Regions from separate parts of the Bradyrhizobium sp. LA6.8 genome, predicted to be linked through region 2. Evidence: riboswitches for the same ligand, from Rfam matches in the RefSeq annotation. Region 2 holds a riboswitch; the other holds the start of a gene.
The links. Region 2 has a riboswitch for S-adenosylmethionine ahead of ABIA90_RS43545 (O-succinylhomoserine sulfhydrylase). Riboswitches for the same ligand answer to the same signal wherever they lie in the genome.
Positions count from the first base shown of each region.

Region 1: linked by a shared signal. The riboswitch ahead of metX (homoserine O-acetyltransferase MetX) and the one ahead of ABIA90_RS43545 (O-succinylhomoserine sulfhydrylase) in region 2 are both predicted to bind S-adenosylmethionine.

Region 1 covers NZ_JBEPQQ010000011.1:278,939-287,354, reverse strand. The annotation lists gene ABIA90_RS39120 (MOSC domain-containing protein) at 1-781, shown strand, start outside; gene ABIA90_RS39115 (NlpC/P60 family protein) at 907-1,593, opposite strand; gene ABIA90_RS39110 (alpha/beta fold hydrolase) at 1,809-2,672, shown strand; gene metW (methionine biosynthesis protein MetW) at 2,732-3,394, opposite strand; gene metX (homoserine O-acetyltransferase MetX) at 3,410-4,612, opposite strand; SAM riboswitch at 4,698-4,777, opposite strand; gene ABIA90_RS39095 (chorismate mutase) at 4,995-5,843, shown strand; gene ABIA90_RS39090 (pyridoxal phosphate-dependent aminotransferase) at 5,880-6,974, shown strand; gene ABIA90_RS39085 (prephenate/arogenate dehydrogenase family protein) at 6,971-7,909, shown strand; gene ABIA90_RS39080 (DUF2125 domain-containing protein) at 8,016-8,416, opposite strand, start outside.
Region 2 covers NZ_JBEPQQ010000016.1:37,767-46,182, reverse strand. The annotation lists gene ABIA90_RS43560 (OpgC domain-containing protein) at 1-942, shown strand, start outside; gene ABIA90_RS43555 (SGNH/GDSL hydrolase family protein) at 942-1,721, shown strand; gene ABIA90_RS43550 (SGNH/GDSL hydrolase family protein) at 1,734-2,723, shown strand; gene ABIA90_RS43545 (O-succinylhomoserine sulfhydrylase) at 2,880-4,076, opposite strand; SAM riboswitch at 4,148-4,227, opposite strand; gene ABIA90_RS43540 (2'-deoxycytidine 5'-triphosphate deaminase) at 4,308-5,444, shown strand; gene ABIA90_RS43535 (PAS domain-containing protein) at 5,681-6,094, shown strand; gene ABIA90_RS43530 (hypothetical protein) at 6,199-7,251, shown strand; gene ABIA90_RS43525 (MATE family efflux transporter) at 7,414-8,416, shown strand, end outside.

The DNA of each region.
Region 1 (8,416 bases), on a different contig from region 2:
CAGCCAGACTGCCGAAATCACCGGCCTTTACCGTTACCCGATCAAGGGCCTGACGCCGGAATCCCTGCCCCGGGTCCCCTTGCGGATCGGCCAGACCCTGCCCGCCGACCGCCGCTACGCCATCGAGAACGGACCCAGCGGCTTCGATCCGGAGGCGCCGGCCTGGAAGCCGAAGATCCAGTTCCTGATGCTGGCGCGCAATGAGCGGCTGGCGTCTCTCGACAGCCGGTTCGAGGACGCGACCAACCGCCTGACCATCCGCAAGGACGGCCAGATCGTCGCCAGCGGCGATCTTGAGACCACTGCCGGGCGCGCCGCCATCGAGGATTATTTCACGGAGAATTTTCAGCCGGAGCTGAAGGGTCCGCCAAAAGTTCTGTCCGGCCGCGACCACAGCTTTTCGGACGTCGCCCGCAAGGTCGTATCGATCATCAATCTCGGCAGCGTCCGGGCGATCGAGACCATGCTCGGCGGCGCCGCAGTCAATCCACTGCGCTTCCGCGCCAATCTCTACGTCAAGGGCTGGCCGGCCTGGTCCGAGCTCGACCTCGTCGGCGAGACGCTGGCGATCGGCGAGGCCCGGCTCAAGGTGGTCAAGCGCATCGTCCGCTGCCCGGCGGTCAACGTCGATCCCAAGACCGCGCAGCGCGATCTCGAGATACCGCCGACGCTCTCGCGCAATCTCGGCCACATGGATTGCGGCATCTATGCCGAAGTCATCGCCGACGGCGAGATCGGCGTCGGTGACGCGATCGCGGTGGAAGCGCCGAGATTGGTGTGAGCCGTCCGCCGCTGCCGTAGGGTGGGCAAAGCGAAAGCGTGCCCACCACTCCGGTCCATCTAACTCCGTTGCACCGCCGGTGGGCACGGCGCTTGCGCGCCTTTGCCCACCCTACGGCTCCGTCGTCAGTTCGGCATCACATACGCATAGATCCGGCCGCGCGAGACCGGCGCCTCGCGAACGCGATTGCCGTTGTTGCCGGAAATCATGATCGGATTGCCCTGCGCGTCCACGCCGGTGATGATGCCGACATGGCCGCCCCGGCGACCGCGCGACATGACCGCGATGGCGCCGACCTGCGGACCGGAGACACGCGTGCCGTAGCGCGCGAACGAGCTCGCCATGTCGGAGCCGGTGCCCTGATGGCCGGTATGCTGCAACACCATGTTCATGAAGCGCGCGCACCACAGGCTGCCGCGCCCGGTCGGATTGCCGCCGATATAACGGCGCGCCTCGGACACGAGGCCCGATCCGCCGCCGAAGCCGCCACCGCTATTGGCCGTTCCAGGATTGGCCATTCCGTTGTTGGCCATGCCGCCGACATTGGCATTCGGATTGTAGCTCGCCTGGGTGTCGGCGAAGCCGCTCGCCTGCAACTGCGCCGCGCCGCGCTCGAAGCGCGAGCTGCGGGCATGGTGGCGATAATGACGGTAATGATGATGTCTGGCGTGGTGCACGTAAGCGTGCCGCTCTGCGCTATGACGATGATGCGGCCGCGCTGAGGCCGGAGAAACGAACGCGGCAACCGCCACGAAGAAAATCGCCAGCGCGACAACACAACGCGACAGGCGAGACGCAAACAACTCCAACATACTTCATCCTTCTTGACACCCCACTTCCCCAATCGGCCCGTGCGATGGCCGGCATCCGTCTGGCCGTTAAGCCGCCGGATGTGGCGAGAAAAAGACGCCACGCCCGCGAATAGCTGCGATGATTTTGTGCCGGTGCTGGCTTGAGGCTGCCGCATTGCGGACAACAACGTTAACTGCAATTCTCCAAAGGCGGCTTGAAGAGAGGGAAACAGTTAATGCCCCACGCCACGACCAGAGACGACGTCCGCATCTATTTCGAAGAAGCGGGTCAGGGAACGCCGATTATTTTTCTGCATGAGTTCGCGGCCGACTACACCAATTGGGAGCCGCAGATGCGCTACTTCTCGCGCGGCCATCGCTGCATCACCTATTCCGCGCGCGGCTACACGCCGTCGGACGCGCCTGATGGCGAGGTCTACACCTACAAGCATTTCTACACCGACGCGCTCGCGGTGCTCGATCATCTCAAGATCGAGCGCGCGCATCTCGTCGGCCTGTCGATGGGCGCCTATTCGTCGCTCCAGATCGGATTGAACGCGCCACAGCGCGCGCTGTCGATGACGCTGGCCGGCGTGGGCTCAGGATCGGAGATCGAGAATCTCGACAACTGGCGCAAGCAGTGCCGCGCCAATGCCGAGCAGCTCGAGACGCTCGGCTCCGCCGAGGTCGCAAAGGTCACGCGCGAGGCGCCGAGCCGGATTCCGTTCCTTGTGAAGGACCCGCGCGGCCACGCCGATTTCTACGCCGCACTGGCGCGCCACGATGCCAAGGGCTCCGCGAACACGATGCGCGGCTTCCAGGGCGGCAGGCCATCGATTTACACGATGCCGGATGCCATTCGAGGTGTGGTAACGCCCGCGCTGATCATCTGCGGCGACGAGGACGATCCCTGCGTCGGGGCAAGCCTGTTCCTGAAGAAGCACCTGCCCGCAGCGGGCCTTGCGATGTTTCCGAAGTCCGGCCACGTGCTCAATCTCGAAGAGCCCGCGCTGTTCAACGAGAGCGTGGAGCGGTTCGTGACGCTGGTGGAAGCCGGGCGCTGGCCGGTGCGCGATCCGCGGTCGCTGGCGGCGCATTAGACTGCCAGCCGCTGTCATTCCGGGGTGCGCCGACAGGCGCAGGCCCGGAATGACGGCAACTACTTCCCCTGCCCGCGCGTGAGCAGAAACACGCCCTGCTCGCCGAACATGTTCCACACCCACCACGGCAATCGCAGCCGCAATGGACGGCCGTAGAGATCCAGCGCCTCGGCGCGCTCCATCTTGACGTGGATCGCGTCGCAGAGCTCGACGAAATCCTTGATGGTGCAGAAATGGATGTTGGCGGTGTCGTACCAGGTCGCCGGCAGATTCTCGGTGCGCGGCATGTGGCCGCCGACCAGGAGCTGGAGCCGCATCTTCCAGAAGCCGAAATTCGGGAACGACACGATGGCGCGGCGGCCGATGCGCAGCAGATTCTCCAGCACGACCCGCGGCTGCCGCGTCGCCTGTAGCGTCTGCGACAGGATGACGTAATCGAAGGCGTCGTCGGGATAATTGACGAGATCGGTGTCGGCATCGCCCTGCACCACCGCAAGGCCCTTGGCGACGCAGCGGTTGACGCCCTCGCGCGACAGCTCGATGCCGCGCCCGTCGATGCCGCGGGTCTCCAGAAGCTGGAGCAAATCGCCCTCGCCGCAGCCGACGTCGAGCACTTTCGAGCCGGGCTTGACCATCTCGGCGACCAGCAGATGATCGGCCCGAAACTGGCCGGACTGCTCCGTCGCAACGCCGCCCAGCGGCAGCACTTCCTGCACAGACATCGCTAGCCGTCCTTGTCAGTCAATCCTGGCGGTGAGCCCGCGCGCCTTCCCTGCCGATTGCAGGAAGGCACGGGCGATATCGAAGAATTCGGGCACGTCGAGCAGGAAGGCGTCATGGCCGCGATCGGTCTCGATCTCGGCGAACGACACCCGCGCGCTCGACGCGTTCAGCGCATGCACCAGTGCGCGCGATTCCGAGGTCGGGAACAGCCAGTCGCTGGTGAAGGAGACCACGCAGAAGCGCGTCTCGATGCCCGCGAACGCTTTCGCCAGCACGCCGCCGTGATCGCCGGCGATGTCGAAATAGTCCATCGCGCGGGTCAGATAGAGATAGGAGTTGGCGTCGAACCGCTCGACGAAGGACGAGCCCTGGTAGCGCAGATAGCTCTCGACCTGGAAATCGGCGTCGAACGAGAAGGTCGGCAACTCGCGGTCCTGCATGCGGCGGCCGAACTTGCGATGCAGCGCGGCGTCGGAGAGATAGGTGATGTGCGCGGCCATCCGTGCCACCGCAAGCCCGCGATGCGGATGGATGCCCTGATCGGTGTAGCGGCCGTTGTGCCAGTCGGGATCGGCCATCACCGCCTGGCGGCCGAGCTCGTGGAAAGCGATGTTCTGCGCCGAGTGCCGCGTCGCGCAGGCAATCGCCAGCGCGGAGTACACGCGCTTGGGATAGGCCGCGGTCCATTGCAGCACCTGCATGCCGCCCATCGAGCCGCCGACCACCGCGAACAACGTGTCGATGCCGAGCCGGTCGATCAGCATCGCCTGCGCGCGCACCATGTCGGGAATAGTGATGACGGGGAAATCCAAGCCCCACACCTTGCCGGTCGCGGGATTGATCGAGGCCGGCCCGGTCGAGCCCATGCAGCCGCCGATCACGTTAGCGCAAATGATGAAGTAATGCTGAGGATCAAGAGGTCGGCCGGGACCGACCAGCGTCTCCCACCAGCCCGACTTGCCGGTGACGGGATGCACGTTGGCGACATGCTGATCGCCGGTCAGCGCATGGCAGATCAGCACCGCGTTGGAGCGATCGGCGTTGAGCTCGCCATAGGTCTGGTAGGCGATCTGGAACGGGGTGAGATCAATGCCGCAATCGAGCCCCAGCGGCTGCTCGGCGCCAAACTGCGCGACCTGCGAATTCGGATGATCCGCCTCATGCGACCGGTCGTCGGCACTGATCGCGGGACTCGGCACGGGCTTCACGCCAACCATCATCGACCTCGTTTGCGGCACCCGTCAGGCTGCCGCTGGAATCAGGCCATGAAAAACCCGGCCTGAACGATAGGTTCGGCCGGGATCGGAAGCGTCCCCGGCCTGTTTAGCGAGTTTTTTAACGTGGCTGCAAGCCGGCCGGCTCAAATGACCACGGAACGGGCAAAAGCTACTGTCTTGGGCGGTTTTCGTCAAGTCACGGTCCGGATTAGCCAAATTCATCCCTGAAAGGCCGGCCGAAAAGGCCCGGTTTCCCTTTGCATTTCTCTTTGCTTTCGCCGCGCCGACTGCCTAATCAGGACGTCGATCGCAGCGGATCCGGCCTCGCCGATGGGCCTTGGCCGACCCGCATTGGAAAGCCTCTCACCAGCATCTCGCAGATATGTCCCAACGTCCGCCCGCGCCACCATCGCTCCAAGAATTGCGCAAGGAGATCGACGCGATCGACGAGGGCATGCATCGTCTCCTGATGCAGCGCGGCGACATCATCGACCGCCTGATCCAGGTGAAGCAGACCCAGGAGGTCGGCTCGGCGTTCCGCCCGGCGCGCGAGGCCGCCATGATGCGTGACATCGTCCAGCGCCATCGCGGCATCCTGCCGCTCGACACGGTCGAGAGCATCTGGCGCGTCATCATCTCGACGTTCACTTACGTCCAAGCGCCGTTCTCCGTGCATGCCGACATCTCGGTGAGCGAGCCGGCGATGCGCGATTCCGTGCGCTTCCATTTCGGTTTCACGGTGCCTTACGTCGCGCATTTCAGCGCGCAGGCCGCGGTCGAAGCGGTGGCGAAGTCCAAGGGCGATCTGGCGCTGGTCTCGGCGACCTCGAGCCGCACGCCATGGTGGCTGGAGCTGGAAGCGAACGGCGCGCCGAAGATTATCGCGCGGATGCCCTTCGTCGAGCGCGCCGACCATCCGGCCGCACTGCCGGTGTTCGCGATCTCGCGCGTCGCCGACAGCGCCGTGGTGACGGAGGTCGAGACCTTCAGCGTGCGCGTGTCCGGGTGGAACGCCGAGGTCGCCCGCGCCCTGTCGCCGCTCGCCGAGATCGTGGCGGTGCCCGATACCGCCTTCGACGGCGCCGCGCTGCTGGTCTCCGTCACGAGCGCGACCAGCATCGACAAGATCAAGGCTGCCCTGATCGAAGCGGGGGCCTCGGTGCGCTCCACGGCCCTCGTCGGCAGCCACGCAACGCGCTATACGGTGCCCTCGACCGGGTCGAAATCGTAGATCGCGAACCGCCTAAAGCTACTTCCGGAGTTGAAGATGTCCCGCCCCGTGCCGAATCCCGGCATTCTCGATATTGCGCCCTACACGCCCGGCAAGAGCCCGGTCGCTGAGCCGGGCCGCAAGGTGTTCAAGCTCTCGGCCAACGAGACGCCGTTCGGGCCCTCGCCCAAGGCGATCGAGGCGTTCAGGAACGTGGCGGCGCATCTGGAAGACTATCCGGAAGGAACCTCGCGCGTGCTGCGCGAAGCGATCGGGCGCTCTTTCGGGCTCGACCCCAACCGCATCATCTGCGGCGCCGGCTCGGACGAGATCCTCAATCTGCTCGCCCACACCTATCTCAGCCACGGCGACGAGGCGATCTCGACCACGCACGGCTTCCTGGTCTACCCGATCGCGACCATGGCGGTCGGCGCCAAGAACGTGGTCGCACAGGAGACCAACCTCACCTGCAATGTCGACGCCATCCTCAAGGCGGTGACGCCGAAGACAAAGCTGGTCTGGCTCGCCAATCCCAACAATCCGACCGGCACCTATGTGCCGTTCGACGAGGTCAAGCGGCTGCGCGCCGGCCTGCCGTCGCACGTGCTGCTGGTGCTCGATGCCGCCTATTCCGATTACGTCTCGCGCAACGACTACGAGATGGGGATCGAGCTCGTCGCCACCACCGAGAACACCGTGGTGACGCACACCTTCTCCAAGATCCACGGCCTCGCCGCGCTGCGCGTCGGCTGGATGTTCGGTCCCGAGCACATCATCGACGCGGTCAACCGCATCCGCGGTCCCTTCAACGTGTCGACGCCGGCGATGTATGCCGCGGTCGCAGCGATCGAGGACACTGCGCACCAGGCGATGTCGAAGCAGTTCACCGAGACCTGGCGCAACTGGCTCTCCGAGGAGATCGGCAAGCTCGGTCTGAAGGTGACGCCCGGCGTCGCCAATTTCGTGCTGATCCACTTCCCGGAAAATGGCAAGACCGCGGACGAGGCCGACGCATATCTCACCAAGCGCGGGCTGGTGTTGCGCGCGCTGAAGAACTACCGCCTGCCGCATTCGCTGCGCATGACCATCGGCACCGAGGAGGCCAACCGCCTCGTCGTCGAGGGCCTGCGCGACTTCATGGCCGGCAAATGAGCACCACCCCGCACTTCCAGCGCGTTGCGCTGATCGGCTTCGGCCTGATCGGCGGCTCGATCGCGCGCGCTGCGAAGCTCCAGGGCTTGGCCTCCGAGATCGTCACCACCGCGCGCTCGGAGAAGACGCGCGCGCGGGTGCTGGAGCTCGGCATCGTCGACCAGGTCGTGGCGACCAATGCGGAAGCGGTGAAGGATGCCGACCTCGTCATCCTCTGCATTCCCGTCGGTGCCTGCGGGCCGGTGGCGCAGGAGATCGCGGCGCATCTCAAGCCGGGCGCGATCGTCTCCGACGTCGGCTCGGTCAAGGGCGCGATCGTCAGGGACATGGCGCCGCATCTGCCGAAGACCATTCATTTCGTGCCGGCGCATCCCGTCGCGGGCACCGAGCATTCGGGCCCCGACTCCGGTTTCGCCGAGCTCTTCATCAACCGCTGGTGCATCCTGACGCCGCCGGAAGGCGTCGATGCGGCCGCCACCGATCGGCTGCGCGCGTTCTGGGCGGCGATGGGCGCCAAGGTCGAGATCATGACGCCGGATCATCATGATCTCGTGCTCGCGATCACCAGCCATCTGCCGCATCTGATCGCCTACACCATTGTCGGCACCGCCGACGAGCTGGCGCAGGTGACGGAGTCCGAGGTGATCAAGTTCTCGGCCGGCGGCTTCCGCGATTTCACCCGCATCGCCGCGTCCGACCCGACGATGTGGCGCGACGTCTTCCTCGCCAACAAGGAGGCCGTGCTGGAGATGCTCGGCACCTTCACCGAGGATCTCGCCAAGCTTACCCGCGCGATCCGGCGCGGCGACGGCGAGGCGCTGTTCGACCACTTCACGCGCACGCGCGCCATCCGCCGCGGCATCGTCGAGATCGGCCAGGATTCGGCCGCGCCGGATTTCGGCCGGCCGCATGCGCAGCTCGGCAAGAAGCCGTAGCCACCCCTCTCGCCTTCGTCATTGCGAGGAGCGTAGCGACGAAGCAATCCAGACTGTTTCCGAGGAGAAAGTCTGGATTGCTTCGCTTCGCTCGCAATGACGGGGATCAATACAGCGGCGGGATCTGGCCGACCTTGACCGGGCCGAGCAGCACGGCGCCGTCGACGAACTTCAGCGGGAAGCTCCTCGCCTTCTTGCCCTCAAGCGTGCTCTCGGTGCCGATCGAATTGATGCCGGCCGCAACGCCGGCATTGGCGTTCTGCTTGATGACCTTGCCGAGGCCGGGAACGGCGCGGTCGAGTGCGCCGAACAGATTGTTGAGGTCCTGCGACTTCACGCCCGGCGCAACGCGGTCGAGGGTTGCCTGCGGCACCCCCTCCTCCAGCATCTTCTCGATGCCGAGCGCCGGGATTACGCGCTCGAGGCCGGTCACGGTCATCTGCAGCTCACCGTCGAGTCGGCCATTGGCCGAGAGCCCGAGCGTGCCGGCCGCAACCGCGATCATCT
Region 2 (8,416 bases):
GCCACCGCGCGCATCCTGCGGCGCGTCTGGCAGATCTATGTCGCCCACGTCTTTCTGTTCACGATCTTCCTCGCCGAAATCTCCTACGTTGCGACCAGGTTCGAGAACCCGCTCTACACCGAAGAGATGGGCATCATGGATTTCCTCAAGCAGCCCGACGTCACGATCGTGCAGGCGCTGCTGCTGCGCTTTCGTCCGGTCAACATGGACGTGCTGCCGCTCTATATCGTGCTGATGCTGGCGCTGCCCTTGATCTTGTGGCTGATGAAATGGCGGCCCGACGTGACGCTCGGCCTCTCGGTTCTGCTCTACGCGGTGACCTGGGAATACGACCTCTATCTGTCGGCCTATCCGAACGGCTTCTGGGCGTTCAATCCCTTCGCCTGGCAATTGCTTTTCGTATTCGGTGCATGGTGTGCGCTCGGAGGTGCGCGACGCATGTCGCGCATCCTGGCGTCCCGCGTCACGATGTGGATATCGATCGCCTATCTGGTCGCGGCGTTCTACGTGACGCTGACCTGGTATGTGCCGCAGCTCTCCCACTTCATGCCGAGGCGGCTCGAGCAGTGGATGTATCCGATCGACAAGGCCGATCTCGACGTGCTGCGCTTCACGCATTTCCTGGCGTTCGCCGCGCTCACCGTTCGCTTCCTGCCCCGGGAATGGCCGGGCCTGAAATCGCCCTGGCTGCGGCCGCTGATCCTCTGCGGCCAGCATTCCCTGGAGATCTTTTGTCTCGGTGTCTTCCTCGCCTTCGCCGGCCATTTCATCCTGGCCGAAGTCTCCGGCGGCGCAGCCATGCATGCGCTGATTAGTCTCTCCGGAATCCTGATCATGTGGGGCGTTGCCTGGGTGATTTCGTGGTACAAGCGCGTGGCTGACAAGAGCGGTGCGAAAACCAAAAACGCCGTCGGCAACGCCGATCTGGCGGGAGGGGGCTGATGAAGGCGAAGGTTCTCCTGAGCCTGGTCCTGCTGTGCGGTAACCTCGCCGCGCCCCTGGCGCGCGCGGGCGATGCCGTGCCGGCTGCTCCGGCCGCGCCCCCGGCCTGCGAATTGCCATCCTATCTGCTCACCACTGAAAGCCAGCTTCCGAGGGTCGCCGATGCCATCAAGGCCGGCAAACCGCTGGAAATCCTGGTCATCGGCAGCCGTTCGACCACGATTCCGGCCTCAGAGGACAGCTCCTATCCGGCGCGCATGCAGGCCATCCTGCAGGACAGGCTGCTGCCGTCGGAGACTGTGCACGTCTCCGTAGAAATACAGAGCAAGAAGACGGCCGAGGAGGCGGCCGCCACCTTCGTTAAGCTGATGGAAGCAAAAAGGCCTACTTTGGTCATCTGGCAGACCGGGACTGTGGATGCTATCCGAGCGATTGATCCCGATGATTTTCGCGGGGCGGTGACCGAAGGGGTTTCCGCGCTGCAAAAAGCAGGGGCTGACGTCGTGTTGATGAACTTGCAGTACAGCCCGCGTACCGAAACCATGATCTCGGTGCCGCCCTATCTCGACAATATGCGGGTGGTGGCGCAGGAGCATGACATCCCGCTGTTCGACCGTTTCGCGATCATGCGGCAGTGGAATGATCAGGGTCAGTTCGACCTGTTCAGCCCGTCCCGCGGGCCAGAGCTGGCGAAACAGGTCCATGACTGCCTTGGCCGGGCGTTGGCACAGTTTGTGATCGACGCAGCCCATCTGGGGCCGGCCCAGCAGCAAAATTGAGGTCTAGCGTTAATGAGTTCTCTCCGCCCTTTTTGGTTGACGACATGGCTGGCTGCGCCCGCGGCGGCTCTGCTGCTCCTGACGCCGGTGTCGCTGGCACCAGTGCAGGCGCAGGCCACGCAGGCGACGCCCGCGCCGCAGCAGGCCGCTAGTCCGGCTTCCGCTTCGCCCTCCCAGACCACCGTCGCCGCGACGTCCCACGAGCAGCGCGGCGTGACCGCCCGCGCCATCGACAAGGTGAAGCAGGTCGCGAAATCCGCCGGGGACATTTTCAGCCGCGTGCCCTGCCTCACGCCGAAGGGTGGCTCGAAGGCGATGGGCTCGCTGCCGCATGTCGCGGGCAAGCTCGTCGCCGGCAAACCCGTCGTGATCGTTGCGTTCGGCTCGTCGTCGACGGCAGGCTATGGCGCGAGCTCGCCCGATTTCAACTATCCGAACCGTCTCGCCGCGCAGCTCCGCCGGCAATATCCGACCGCCGACATCACCGTGATCAACGCCGGCGTCGGCGGCGAGGACGCGCCCGAGATGATGAAGCGCCTCCAGAAGGAGGTGATCGACGTGCATCCGGATCTCGTGATCTGGCAGGTCGGCACCAACGCCGTGCTGCGCAATCTCGATCCCGGCGACACCGCCAAGATGGTCGAGGACGGCATCTCCCGCATCCAGGCCGCTGGCGGCGCCGACATCGTGCTGGTCGATCCGCAATATTCGCCAGCCGTCAACCAGCGCAAGGAGAGCGCCGGCAAGATGGTGCACCTGCTCGGCAAGGTCGCCGAGCTCCGTCACGTCGGCATCTTCCCCCGCTTCGAGGTGATGCGCGACTGGCACGAGAATCAATCGATCCCGGTCGAGAGTTTCGTGATCGCCGACGGCCTGCATATGAACGATTGGGGCTATGCCTGCTTCGCGCAGATCCTCGGCGACGACATCATCCGCTCCGTCGGCCAGATCAAGCTCGGCGTCAACGTGCCCGCGGACGTGCGAACGTATCGGCCGATGTGAGCTTCCGTAGGGTGGGCAACGGCGCGCCCTTCGCGCGCCGTGCCCACCATCTATCGGCGATATGATCGTGAATGGTGGGCACGCTTCCGCCTTCGCTCTTCGAGCTACGGCGGACAAGTCGCTTTGCCCCCCTACGATTCCGAGCTCGTGAAGCCCTCACGCCTTCTCCAGCGCCGCGGTCAGATCCTCGATCAGATCATCCACATGCTCGAGCCCCGCCGAGAAGCGGATGAAGCCCTCGCTGATGCCGAGCGCGGCGCGGTCTTCCGGCTTGAGGCGCTGATGCGTCGTGGTCGCCGGATGCGTGACGAGGCTCTTGGCATCGCCGAGATTGTTCGAGATTTTTGCAAGCTTGAGCTCGTTGAGCACGCGGAACGCACCCTGCTTGCCGCCCTTGACCTCGAAGCCGACCAGCGTCGAGCCGCCGCGCATCTGCTTCTTCACGAGATCTGCCTGCGGATGATCGGCGCGGCCGGGATAGACCAGCCGCGAAATCTTCGGATGGCTCGCCAGCACGTCGGCCATGCGTCCCGCCGTCTCGGTCTGCGCACGCACGCGCACGCCCAGAGTCTCCAGGCCCTTCAGCAGGACCCACGCGTTGAACGGCGAGATCGATGGGCCGGTCTGGCGCATGAAATTGTGGATGTGCTCGGCGATGAACGCTTCCGACGACAGGATGATGCCGCCGAGACAACGGCCCTGGCCGTCGATGTGCTTGGTCGCGGAATAGACCACGACGTCGGCCCCTAGCGCGAGCGGGCTCTGCCAGATCGGCGTCGCGAACACATTGTCGACGACGAGCCGCGCGCCGCCGCTGTGCGCGATCTCGGCGATCCCTGGAATGTCGAGCACGTCGAGCGTCGGGTTGGTCGGGCTCTCCAGGAAGAACGTCTTGGTGTTCGGCCGCAAGGCGCGCTGCCACTGGTCGAGATCGGCTCCGTCGACCAGTGTGGTCTCGATGCCGTAGCGCGGCAAGAGATCCTGAATGACGTAGAGACACGAGCCGAACAGGGCACGGGAGGCCACCACATGATCGCCGGCCTTCAGCGGCGCCAGGATCGCGGTCGTCACCGCGGCCATGCCGGTCGCGGCCGAGCGGGCGGCTTCGGCGCCTTCGAGCTCGATCATGCGGCGCTCGAACATCGAGATAGTCGGGTTGGAATAGCGCGAATAGATGAAGCCGGGGTCCTCGCCCTTGAACCTCGCCTCGCATTCCTCGGCGCTGTTGTAGACGTAGCCCTGGGTCAAAAACAGCGCCTCCGACGTCTCGCCATATTGCGAGCGCAGGGTGCCGGAATGGACCAGGCGGGTTTCGGGACGGTATTGCGTGGTGGACGCCGGGGACTTCGACATAGGACCTCCTCTGCGTGACCATCGAAAATGGTCACAAAAAAACCGGCCTGGATAACTTCCACGGGCCGGGATCACAGAGGTCCCCGGCCTGTTTAGCGACTTATTTAACGTGGCTGCAAGCCGGCCGGCTCAAATCACCACGGGATAAGTGATGCTCATATTCCGCAATGGCCTTTCCGTCAAGGCGTCCATCGGATAGCCGTAAAAGGCTGCTATTTCCCGCATGTCCGGATGCATTTGACCCCTGACGAGGACCCCCGGTTGAGCTTCACGGTTGCCGCCGACGCCAATGGTATCCTGCCCGACCGCATGATCGCGGCGATGGCGAAGGCGGGCCTCATCCTGCCCGCTTATGACTTCGTCGAAAGCCAGATCCAGCCGGCGAGCCTCGACCTTCGCCTCGGCGACATCGCCTATCGCGTTCGCGCCAGCTTTCTGCCGGGGCCCGGCGCGACCGTCGCCGAGCGCATCGACGAGTTAAAGCTGCACGAGTTCAGCCTCGCCGATGGCGCGGTGCTGGAGACCAACTGCGTCTACATCGTGCCGCTCTTGGAAAGCCTGGCGCTGCCGCCGGAGATCGTCGCGGCCGCCAACCCGAAAAGCTCGACCGGCCGGCTCGATGTCTTCACCCGCGTCATCGCCGACGGCACCCGCCGCTTCGACATGATCGGCGCCGGCTATCACGGCCCGCTCTACGCCGAGATCAGCCCGAAGACGTTTCCGGTGCTGGTCAGCGAGGGCTCGCGCCTGAGCCAGGTGCGCTTCCGCACCGGAGATGCCATCCTCAACATCGACGAGCTCGAGGCGCTGCATGCAACCGAGCGTCTCGTCGATCTCGACGATGCTGATCTCACGGGCGGCGTCGCCGTCTCCGTCGATCTCTCCGGCGAGAAGGCCAACGGCTTCGTCGGCTATCGCGCCAAGCGCCACACCGGCGTCGTCGACGTCGACCGCCGCTCCGGCTATGCGGTGGAGGATTTCTGGGAGCCGATCTCGGCGCGTCCCGACGGCAGCCTGATCCTCGACCCCGGCGAGTTCTACATCCTCGCCTCCAAGGAAGCTGTGCAGGTGCCGCCCGATTACGCCGCGGAGATGGTGCCGTTCGATCCCCTGGTCGGCGAGTTCCGCGTGCACTATGCCGGATTCTTCGATCCCGGCTTCGGCTATGCCGGCGCTGGCGGGCAGGGATCGCGCGCGGTGCTCGAAGTGCGCTCGCGCGAGGTGCCGTTCATCCTCGAGCACGGCCAGATCGTCGGCCGCCTCGTCTACGAGAAGATGCTGGCGCGCCCCGACGCGATGTACGGCCAGCGCATCGGCTCGAACTACCAGGCGCAGGGCCTCAAACTATCGAAGCATTTTCGGGTGTAGCTACACACCCTACTGTCATGCCCCGGCTTGACCGGGGCATCCAGTCCGCCGCAGCCTCTCGATTACCTACTGCCGTCTCGGAATACTGGATCGCCCGATCCCGTCTCCGCCAAGGCTTCGCCGGGCCAAGAACTCACTCGGCCGCCTAAGCCTTAGCGAAGGCGGCAAGTCGGGCGATGACACCGAATGTGTGTCGGGATGCAAGCTGAAATCCGGGCTGTATGCGAGGTGGCGAGATGAGTGTTCAATCCGAACTCGACGCAAGAATCCTCGACGACGTCGCGGACGCGCTGATCTATTCGGATCGCTCTGGCACCATCACGCGCTGGAATCGTGCATCGACCGCCTTGTTCGGCTTCTCCGCCGCCGAAGCGCTCGGCCAGAACCTCGATCTGATCATTCCCGAACATCTGCGCGCCGCGCACTGGAAGGGCTTCGAAGCTGCGCTTGCCACCGGGGCGATGAAGCTTGCGGGCAAGCCGACGCTGACCCGCGCGCTGCACAAAAGCGGACGCAAGCTCTATATCGAGATGACCTTCGCGCTGGTGCGCGATGCCGGTGGTGCCGTGGTCGGATCGGTCGCGATGGCGCGCGACGTCACCGAACGCGTCGAGCGCGAGCGCGCGGCCAGGCTTGCGCAAAATTCGTGATGCGGAATTGACGGGCTGGCGTGCAGGGCGCTCTGCTTGAGCGTCAGGTTGCCTCGTACAGGGCGCAGTGACACACTCGATCAAAACAACGATCGGGAGCGAACATGACCGCCGCAACAGACGCAGCACAGGAAGCGCAATGGAAGCGCTGGCGTGCGGTCGCCGACCTCTATCACGCCTATTTCACCGGCCTCATCCTCACCGTCGTCACGCGGCGCGGCACGGCGGATGCCGCCGAATTCGTCTTCCGCGTGTTTCGCCGCCAGCAGCAGGAGCGCTTCCTGCCGGGGCTCGAAAAGCTCGGTCTCAGTCATCTGCCGCCGGCGGTGGCCGCCGCGCAATATCACTATCTCTCCAACTGGATCGGTGGCGTGCATGTCGAGTACATGTATGAGAGCGACCACAAAGCCTGGATCCGCTATCCGCCGCCGCGCTGGATCTGGAAGGGCACCGCGATCTGCGGCGTGCCGGGCGAGGTCTCGCGCGCGATGCTGCGCGGCTGGCACGCCAACAATGGCGTCGCGCTCGGCGATACCAGGCTCGGCTTCGTCTGCACCAAGCAGAGCGTCGACGGTCAGGACGGGCTCGAAGGCTATTATCATCAGTACGACCACCCGCTCGAGCTGGATCAACGCCTGGTGTTCGCGCGCCATCTGGAAGCGCCGTTGTTCGACGCCAAGACCGCGCCTGCCTTGCCCGTCGCGAGCTGGCCGAAGCCGCGGCTGGAAAAAGCCTACCGCAACTACGCGATGGAATATGTGCGCACCGCCGCGCCCGTCATGGTGCAATTGTTCGGCCCGGAAGACGCCGGCTATCTCCTGCACCTCACCGGCAAGCTGATTGGGATGCAGTATTTTGACGAGGTCGCGGCAGCGCTGTCCATGCGCCGCGGTGGCGCCAGCGAGTTCGCAGCGTTCCTGAATGCGCTGTTTGCCGCGCAGGATGACTCTGCCGAGACGACGGCATCAGAAGGCACGTTTGAATTTCGCCAGCAGAGCTGGAAGCTGATGGATGACGTCGCCGACTATCATCGCGCCTGCACCAGGGTGCTGGAAGGGTTGTTCCAGGGGCTCGCTGCCGGATGCGGGCGGCACATCGGCGTGCACCTGCGCCCGACAGCGGGCGGTCGGCCGCCGCTGGTGTGGACCATTGAGTAATTCCACCACTTGAAATGCGCTGCCGCAGGGCACGCCTGCATCCGGCGCAGGAGGAATCGGCAATTGCCGTGCTAAGCCTGTCGCCGCGCCTTCCGCGCGAAGAAATTTATTGGCACACCTACGCATTGCCGCGCCGCGAATGGCCTGCGCCCGGGAGAGGACATGTCCGACATCGCCGAAATCCCGGTCGATGAACAAGAGCGTCCGTTGCCGCCGCCTCCGCGGCCGGTACGAAGCGCGCTGATGGACGGGCCGATTCTGCGCACGCTGCTCGGCCTCGCCTGGCCGAACGTGGTCGCGCTGTCGGCCGGCACCTGTGTGGTGATCGCGGAGACCTCCTATATCGGCCGGCTCGGCGTCGAAGCGCTGGCGGCAATGGCGCTGGTGTTTCCGACAGTGATCCTGACCATGACGATGTCCGGCGGGGCCATGGGCGGCGCCGTGGCGTCGGCCATCGCGCGGGCGCTCGGCGCAGGCGATCGCGAGCGCGCCGGCGCGCTCGCCGCGCATGCGCTCTTGATCGGCATCACCTTCGGCCTCGTCTTCATGCTGGGCATGCTGATCTTCGGGCCCAAGGTGCTGGAGATGCTCGGCGGACGCGGGGATGTGCTGACGCATGCGGTCGCCTACACACAGGTGTTTTTTGGCGGGGCCGTGCTGCCGTGGCTGCTCAACACCATGGCCGGCGTGTTGCGCGGCACTGGCAACATGAAGCTGCCCTCGCTGTTGATGCTGAATTCCGCGGTCATGCAGGTCGTGCTTGGCGGCACGCTGGGCCTCGGGCTCGGGCCCGTGCCGCAGTTCGGCATGCGCGGCGTCGCGGCCGGCTCGCTGATCGCCTATTCCATGAACATCTGTGTGATGGGCTGGTACCTGTTCTCCGGCCGCGCCCGAATCGTACCGAAACTGCGCGGGCTGCGCGTTCAATGGGCGATGTTCTTCGATATCCTGAAGGTCGGCGCCATCGCCTGCTTCTCGCCGCTGCAATCGGTGCTGACGATCTCGATCTTCACCCACATGCTCGCAAAGTTCGGCACTGCGATCCTCGCTGGCTACGGCATCGGCGCGCGGCTGGAATTTTTGCTGACCTCGATCGCGTTCTCGTTCGGCATCGCTTCGGTGCCGATGATCGGCATGGCAGTCGGGGGCGGCCGCATCGCGCGCG